DNA from 2 places in the Martelella sp. FOR1707 genome. Region 2 is predicted to be linked to the other one. Evidence: predicted binding sites of a transcription regulator. Region 2 holds the regulator's gene; the other holds the start of a gene.
The links. Region 2 encodes LexA, which represses DNA repair genes until DNA is damaged. Its sites were predicted from a motif close to TGTTCNNNNTGTGTTCNG; they were not measured.
Positions count from the first base shown of each region.

Region 1 (4,239 bases), on a different contig from region 2:
CGGCGTCCTTCATGTCCTCCAGCGACATAGGCTCCCTGTCGGCATCGTGGAAGCGACCCTTGAGGTCGCTCGCCTTCCTGTTCTTTGCCCGCACGATGATTTCGCCGTCACGGATAATGTAGCGGATACGGTCGCCCGGTTTCAGATTCAACATCTGGCGCACTTCAACGGGAATCGTGGTTTGTCCCTTGGAAGTCAGGGTGCCGTAGTAGACGCTCATTTCGGATCTCCTTACTGGAAGGAATTTGTAAGGAATATGCTATCATGAAAGAATTACTGCGACAATTCCTTCAGTCCGAGCCTTATCAGCGTCGCGCTCGGGGCCTCCTCTCCAACCTGTTTCAACGCGGCGGAGATGGCGCCTGCGGCCTGATCGCGGGAATAGCCGAGATTGGTGAGCGCGGAAATTGCATCGGAAACGGCGGCGGGCGCGGCGCCTTCCCCAACCTCCTTGCGGAAGGAAATCGCTTCGCTGTCGCCGAGTGAAAGCCCGGCCGGGACCTTGTTCTTGAGTTCGGTGACAATGCGGGTCGCGACCTTCGGCCCGACGCCCGGCGCGCGCGATACCGCGGTCTTGTCGCCAAGGGCGATCGCATTGGCGACCTCGCCTGCCGACAGCGTGGAAAGGATCGCCAGCGCCACGCGAGCGCCGACGCCCTGCACGCTCTGCAGCAGGTTGAACCAGCCGCGCTCTTCCGCGCTCATGAAGCCGTAGAGGCGCAATTGGTCCTCGCGCACGAAGGTCTCGATGAACAGCACCACCGCCTCGCCGGGCGACCCGATGCGCGACAGCGTGCGCGCCGAACAGTAGGCGACGTAGCAGACGCCATGAACGTCAACCACGACATGATCGTCGCCGATCTCGTCAACCACGCCCTTGAGCTTGCCGATCATGCAGTTCTTTCCTTTTGACGTGCCGCCTTCACGCGTATGCCTCTTGTTCTCGCAGCGTGTGCTGCTTGCCGTTCACTCGCCGCATAGCCCCCAAACCTTCTCGCCCCGGAGGGGAGAGATGTCGCGAAAGCGACAGTGAGGGGGGAGTCTATCCCCTCGGGCGCCCTCACGAGACGAGATGCCGCACCACCCTCACTGTCCCTGTCGCGGCATCTCTCCCGCCAGCGGGAGAGAGGAATGGGAGCAAGCGTCACTTTTCACAACCAATCATTCATTCAGTGCCTGCCGAATCTATCGACAGACCGGCAGGTATTACCCCGCCGCCATCGCCGCCTTCATCATCTTGTTGCCGCCGCGATTGTGGCTGTGGCAGATGGCGATCGCGAGCGCATCCGCCGCGTCGCTGCCCTTGAACTGCACGCGCGGCATCAGGACTTTCAGCATCATGTGGATCTGCTGCTTGTCGCCATGGCCGACGCCGATGACCGCCTTCTTCACGGCGTTGGGCGCGTATTCGGCGACCGGCAGTCCGGCAAGCGAGGGCACCAGCAGTGCGATGCCGCGCGCCTGACCGAGTTTCAGCGTCGCCACGGCATCCTTGTTGACGAAGGTCTGCTCCACCGCTGCCTCGTCCGGGCGGAAGCCGTGCACCACTTCCGACAACCCGTCGTGAAGCTGGCGCAGACGTGAAGGCAGGTCCAGATCGCCATCGGATGTCACCGTGCCGGAATCGATGAACTTCAGCGAATTCCCCAATGTCTCGATAACGCCCCAGCCGGTGCGCCTCAGTCCGGGATCAATGCCTATGATGCGAATCGTCTTTTCCATGTTTTCACCCTATCGTTCTTGCCCCAAGGCTTCCAGATAAAAGTGAACAAAACAAAAACATGCGGAGGGCCGAGCCGGGCCATCCGCATGTTTTTCGTCGGCTGAAGCGGGTGGCGTCAGGCCGCGATCGCGTCAAGCCGCTTCAGGTGCTCGTCGCCGAGCGTCAGTTCGGCGGCGGCGATATTATCACGCAGATGCGCGCGCGACGACGTGCCGGGAATGACGAGGATGTTCGGGCTGCGCTGCAGCAGCCAGGCGAGCGAAACCTTCTGGATGGAGGCATCGAGTTCGTTTGCGACCTGATCCAGAATGTCGGCCTGATAGGGCAGGAAGCCGCCGAGCGGGAAATATGGCACATAGGCGATCCCCTGTGCGGCGAGGCTGTCGATCATCGCATCGTCGGCGCGGTGGATGAGGTTGTAATGGTTCTGCACGCAGACGATCGGGGCGATGTCCTGGGCAATCCTGATCTGGCTTTCCGTGACGGTCGAGATGCCGATATGCTGGATAAGGCCTTCCTCCTGCATCTTTCGCATCGCCTCCATCGGCGCGGCGATTTCGCTATCCTGGCTGAAACCGGTAGCGCTGCCCATGCGCAGGTTGACGATCGCGATCCGATCCAGCTTCAACCGCTCGAGATTGTCCTCGACCGATTTGCGCAGGAAATCCGGCTCGTGGTTCATGTTCCAGCCGCCCTCGTCATCGCGCCAGCCGCCGATCTTGGTGACGAGCGTGAGGTTGTCGGGGTAGGGATGAAGCGTTTCGGCGATCAGCCGGTTGGTCACGTAGGGACCGTAGAAGTCAGATGTGTCGATATGGTCGATGCCGAGCGCAAGCGCCTCGCGCAGCACCGCGCGGCATTCGTCGGGGTCCTTCGGTTCACCGAAAACATGGGGACCAGCGAGCTGCATGGCGCCGAAGCCCATGCGGTTGACGGAAATGTCCGTTCCGGGAAAGGTGAAACGGCCGGCGGCCGAGGCTGGAGAGGTCATTGAAGTGCTCCTTGTGCTTTCATGGAGCGGATATAGGCGTCAGGCGTTCGCTTGATAATCCGCACAATTGCGAATACCGTGATCGGCATGCCGAACAATAGACCCTTGCCCTCTTTCGATGATCTGTTGACCTTCCTGGTGATCGCCCGCACCGGCGGATTTCGCGCCGCAGCCAGGCGGCTCGGCAATTCGCCCTCCACGGTCAGCGAGACGATCACGCGGCTGGAGGCCGAGCTCGGCGTACCGCTGATTATCCGCACCACGCGCAGCGTTCACCTGACCGAAGCTGGCCGGGCGCTGGCCGAGCGGCTGGAGCCGGTGGTTGCCGAAACCCGTTCAGCCATCGCCGATGCCACCAGCAGCGAGGGTGCGGTGCGCGGGCGACTCAAGATCCAGGTGCCGGGCGCCGTGATGGAGGATATCCTTCCGCCGATCCTCGACGGTTTCGCGAGGGCCCATCCGGAGGTGAGGGTGGAAATCCTCGTCGATGACCGTTTCACCGACATGATCGCCACCGGCTGCGACGCGGGCATTCGCTATGGCGAGCATCTGGCGCAGGACATGATCGCGACGCCGATCGGTCCGGCGCGGCAGCGCTTCGCACTCGCGGCTGCACCTGAATACCTCGCGCGTCATGGCACTCCAATTCATCCACGTGATGTGCTGGATCATGACTGCATCCGGTTGCGGTTTGCGTCAGGTGCGCTGACGGAGTGGGAGTTCGAGAAGGATGGAGAAATCCTGCGGCTCGACCCGGCGGCCCGACTCATCATCGCCACCGCCGGCTGGCGCGCCGCCGTCAAGCTGGCGATTGCCGGCCACGGGCTTATCGGAAGCTTTCGCAACTGGCTGGAGCCGCATTTCGAAACCGGCGAACTGGTGCCCGTCCTGGAGGACTGGTGCCCTGATTTCGAAGGTCCTTTCCTCTATTATTCCAGCCGTCTGACCCCGCGCCCGCTGCGCGCCTTCATTGATTTCGCGGCGGCCCATAGGCGAATGGCCGGCGAGACAGGGTAGCGAGCGGTTTCTTCGGCGATTGCGACAGGCAGACTTTGCAAATCAGCCGGCCAGTTCCTAATTATGTGTCAAAGACACAGATTTCGGAACAGGATTTCCATGACCAAATTTTCCATTCTCGACCTTTGTCCGGTTGTCGAAGGCGGCACCATTTCCGAGGCGCTGGATGCCACGCGGCAGATGGCAAGAAAGGCCGAGGAGGCGGGCTATACCCGCTTCTGGCTTGCCGAACATCACGGCATGACGGGCATTGCCAGTGCCGCGACCTCGCTGGTGATCTCGGAGGCCGCGCGGGCGACCAGCACCATCCGCGTCGGCTCCGGCGGCATCATGCTGCCCAATCATTCGCCGCTGGTGATCGCCGAGCAATTCGGCACGCTGGAAGCGCTCTATCCGGGACGCATCGATCTCGGCCTCGGCCGTGCGCCGGGTACGGACATGAACACGGCGCGGGCGCTGCGCCGCAATCTCGATGCCGGGGCCCAGACCTTCCCGAACGACATCGTCG
Region 1 covers NZ_JBAKFP010000006.1:57,225-61,463, reverse strand. Annotated here, with positions in the region: gene V6765_RS17330 (AbrB/MazE/SpoVT family DNA-binding domain-containing protein) at 1-220, opposite strand, end outside; gene ruvA (Holliday junction branch migration protein RuvA) at 274-894, opposite strand; gene ruvC (crossover junction endodeoxyribonuclease RuvC) at 1,207-1,722, opposite strand; gene V6765_RS17315 (oxidoreductase) at 1,839-2,714, opposite strand; gene V6765_RS17310 (LysR substrate-binding domain-containing protein) at 2,802-3,731, shown strand; gene V6765_RS17305 (LLM class flavin-dependent oxidoreductase) at 3,831-4,239, shown strand, end outside.
Region 1: the regulator LexA is predicted to act here: its motif matches at 1,765-1,782, upstream of ruvC (crossover junction endodeoxyribonuclease RuvC).

Region 2 (4,239 bases):
CATGGCTCCGGTCGCTTGGTGGCGGGCAGCTAGCCGATGCGCGAGAGCACCGGAAAGGTCTGCTGAAACCAGATCGCCATATCGGCAATGAAGCCGAAAAGAAAGGCGACGCCGGTGAGAATCAGCAGCACGCCCATGATTTTCTCGACAGCGCCCAGATGTTTGCGAAACCGCGTCAGAAACCGCATGAAGGCGCCGGAGAAATAGGCCGCGATCCAGAACGGCACGGCAAGGCCGAGCGAATAGACCGCCAGCAGAACCGCTCCGTTCGAAACCGTCGCCTTGGTGGCGGCCACGGCGAGAATCGCGCCCAGCACCGGCCCGATGCACGGCGTCCAGCCGAAGGCGAAGGCGAGCCCCATAATATAGGCGCCTGTCACGCTTGCCGGCTTGCCGCCGCCGTGAAACCGCGCCTCGCGCGAAAGAATCGAAATCCGCAGCACGCCCAGGAAATGCAGGCCCATCAAAATGATGATCACGCCGCCGACCTTGCTCAGAATATCCATATACTGGCGCAGCAGCTGTCCGATGGTGGACGCGCCCGCGCCGAGCGCCACGAAGATCGTCGCGAATCCGAGCGTGAAGAAGAAGGCCGGCAGCAGCACCGCCCACTGGCTTGCCGGCTTGGCTTCGCCGCCGCCCTTCAACTGGTCGACCGAGATCCCCGCCATGTAGCAGAGATAGGGCGGCACCAGCGGCAGCACGCAGGGCGAAAGAAAGGACAGCGCGCCGGCCAGAAGCGCGCTCAGAAGGGAAATATCGCCAATCGACAAGAAACCTGCTCCAACACCTAAGAAATCGGGCGCGGGCGATGTCCGCGCCCCATTCCCGCGGCGACGAAAATGGCCGCGGAATGCGTCCGCGGGTCTTAAACCAGATGACCGGTCAAATCCAATCACCTTTCCGCGCGCCGAAAACCGCCGTATTATCGCTTTGGCGGCGAGATTCCGGGTTGACCTTGGATAAGACCCTTTCTATGTTCCGCCCACTTTCAGCCGGGCATCCGGCTCGGGAGAGCGTAGCTCAGCCGGTAGAGCAACTGACTTTTAATCAGTAGGTCCAGGGTTCGAACCCCTGCGCTCTCACCATTTGTTTTTCAGCCGGTTTTGATTTTCCTTCCCCGCTTCGTTAAAACGCGGCCAAGCGCCAGGCGTATCAATCTCGGGGGACCGCATGCCGCATATGTTCGTCAATCGACCGCGTCTTCATGACGTGATTGCCGATACGCCGGCTAAGCGAAAGAATTTCCGCTGGGAGACGATCAACGCGATGGCCTACCAGGCCGGTGGGCTGATCTTCATTTTCGGCAGCATCTGCTTCTTTCCGGCGCTCTCGGCCTATGCCGATCTTGGCGCCTGGATATTCTTCTTCGGATCGCTGATCTATCTGCTCGTGACCGGCCATGACCTGATCGAGGTCTTCGTTTACGCTAGGCAGCGCAACGCCCCGGAAACGCTGTGGGACAGGCTGGAGGCCTGGGCGGCGTGGACCTATGTCTTCGGAACCGTGCTGTTCGTGGTTGGCAGTATTTTCTTCCTGTCTTCCGTCGACCTTCCCAAGGCCGGCGCTTGGTGCTTCATCATCGGCAGCGTCTTGTTCGTGATCGGCGCGGTGATCAACGTCATCCAGATCGTCCAGGCCGACGATCTCGTCACCCTGCAGATGATGAACCTGACCGCGCTGACCTTCGTGGTCGGCTCGGCGCTCTTTGCCGTCGCTTCGATCCCCTATCTCTGGACGCTTGCCAGCGAGCGCGACGAAACCCTGCTCGATGGTTTCCTGGCGTGGCAATATCTGGTCGGCAGCGTCCTGTTCTTCATCGGCGGCCTGTTCAACTATCGCCGCGCCTATCGCGTCGTCGCCGCAGCACTCGGAAAGCCGACGCCCTATGCGCGCCACCCGCTGAAGCCGCTTGCGCCCCGTCGGAGGAAGCCCTGGGAAAAGTGACCGCTGCCCCAAACCCCGGCCTTGGTTGCCGATTCGCCGCGACCGGGGACAGTGGCCGCGAACGCGCAGCACAGCCCCTGCGTCGCAAGCGCTTCCGCGCACTTGCGGAACACAGTGAGAACATGTATATTCGTTCTGGATTTGTTTCGAAGGGCCAGGGGCAGGAAATGCTGACACGCAAACAACAGGAATTGCTGTATTTCATTCATGAACGGATGAAAGAGACCGGCATTCCGCCGTCCTTCGACGAAATGAAGGAGGCGCTCGACCTCGCGTCGAAATCCGGCATTCACCGCCTGATCACCGCGCTGGAGGAACGCGGCTTCATCCGCCGGCTCCCCAACCGCGCCCGCGCGCTCGAAATCCTGCGCATGCCGGACAGCGCGATCGGCCAGCAGCCGCGCCGGGGCTTCTCGCCAAGCGTGATCGAGGGCTCTCTCGGCAAGAAGCAGGAAGAGCCGAAGGCGCCGGCCAGCGCCAATGACGGCGGCTCGGCGGGGATTCCGGTCATGGGCCGGATCGCCGCCGGCGTGCCGATCTCCGCGATCCAGGAAAATACCCATCAGATCACCGTGCCGGCGGAAATGCTGGGCGCGGGCGAACATTACGCGCTGGAGGTGCAGGGCGATTCGATGATCGAGGCCGGGATTTTCGACGGCGACACCGTGATCATCCGCAATATCTCCACCGCCTCGCCCGGCGATATCGTCGTGGCGCTCGTCAATGACGAGGAGGCGACGCTGAAGCGGTTCCGCCGCAAGGGCGCCTCGATCGCGCTGGAAGCGGCCAATCCGGCCTACGAGACCCGTATCTTTTCGGCAAACCAGGTCAAGGTGCAGGGCAAGCTGGTCGGCCTGATCCGTCGTTACCACTGAAGGTGAGCGTCTCAGGAACCGAGATGACCGGCAGATATTCGCCGGAGCGCCAGTCATAAAGCCGGTGCCTGTTCCACGGGCGGGTCAATGCTCTGACCGATGTGCTGACTGAGATCGTCATCGGGCCGCAGGATGGTTTGGCTGACGGGGGCGGTTGCGCCTTCGCATCCGCGATGCCTCCCGGCAACGGATTGGCATTACCTGCCTGCTGATCGGGTTCGCCGACCCTGCCCGGCTCCGCGACCGAGCGCCGTATGTCGCCGTCGTCCATATCGCGACGGTCGGCCGGCGGCAGCGTGAATTGAAAGGCGCCGTGCTGGCGACGCATTGCTGGCGTGACGAGGTATGCGCCGGAACGGCAGGTCTGGAATCCGGGGCGGTAACGGCTGACGACGATATCGGCATTGTCGCAGGCAAGGCCGGCAAAGGCCGGCCGGTCGACCGTCATGATCCTGCGGCCCATCATGGTCGCATAGCACCACGCATCTTTCTTGCAGCGGAAGATGCCGGGCGTCCGGCCGGCTTCGGTGATCGTATCGCTGAGCGCCCGCGCGGCGCTCGCCATATCCGCTGCTTCGAGCCGCGCGAAACGATCTTCCTCATTCAGCGCCAGTACGCTTTCCTCAACAGGCGGCAGCGTCTCCGCGAGCGTGAGCGCCGTTTCCCACTGCTCGAACACGAAGGATGGCGGCCGCTTCGTGGTGAGCGCCGCGACATCGCCGGTGACGATCGCCACGAGATCGCCGTCGCCAGCCACCAGGATTTGCGGCGGCGGAGGCTCGGGCGGCCAAGAGATCAGCGCGAAGGAAACCGCTATCGGAATCACACCGAAGAGACGCAGACGCGTGCGCAACAACACGAGCGGCAGGAAGCCGGCGAGAAACAGCAGCAGAAACCCCTTCGGGGCACGGCCGGTGGTGAACGCGCCGCCGAGGCTATCGACCCAAGTCGCGGCCTGCATGACCCAATCAAGCCCCCAGCCCATGACGATCAGAAACGGCGCGTGGAGATTGAGCGGCATGGCGATGAGCGATAAAAGCCCGGCCGGCATGACCACGAAGGTGACCACCGGCATGGCGAGCAGATTGCCAAGCAGCCCGTAGCCCGCGATACGGGAAAAATGATGGATGGCGAACGGCGTCGTCGACAGCCCGCCAATCAGCGCGGTGAGCACGATACCGGAGGCTGCGATCCAGAGCCAGCGGAGCGGCCCGCGACTTTGGCGAAACCCGTCAGCGGGCCGGCGCTGCCATGCGCCATAGCCCGCGATCAGCGCCAGCGTGGCGGCGAAGGACATCTGCATGCCCGGCCCCACCACTTCGGCGGGGGTCACGATCAGGATCACGAGCGCGGCGAGCGCCACATTGCGCAGGCTGATCGCCGGACGGTCAAAAATCGCCGCCGCCAGCATCACCGC
Region 2 covers NZ_JBAKFP010000010.1:82,372-86,610, forward strand. Annotated here, with positions in the region: gene V6765_RS22585 (AEC family transporter) at 1-3, opposite strand, end outside; gene V6765_RS22590 (cytochrome c biogenesis CcdA family protein) at 30-773, opposite strand; tRNA gene V6765_RS22595 (tRNA-Lys) at 1,013-1,088, shown strand; gene V6765_RS22600 (YrhK family protein) at 1,174-1,947, shown strand; gene lexA (transcriptional repressor LexA) at 2,115-2,822, shown strand; gene V6765_RS22610 (ComEC/Rec2 family competence protein) at 2,776-4,239, opposite strand, start outside.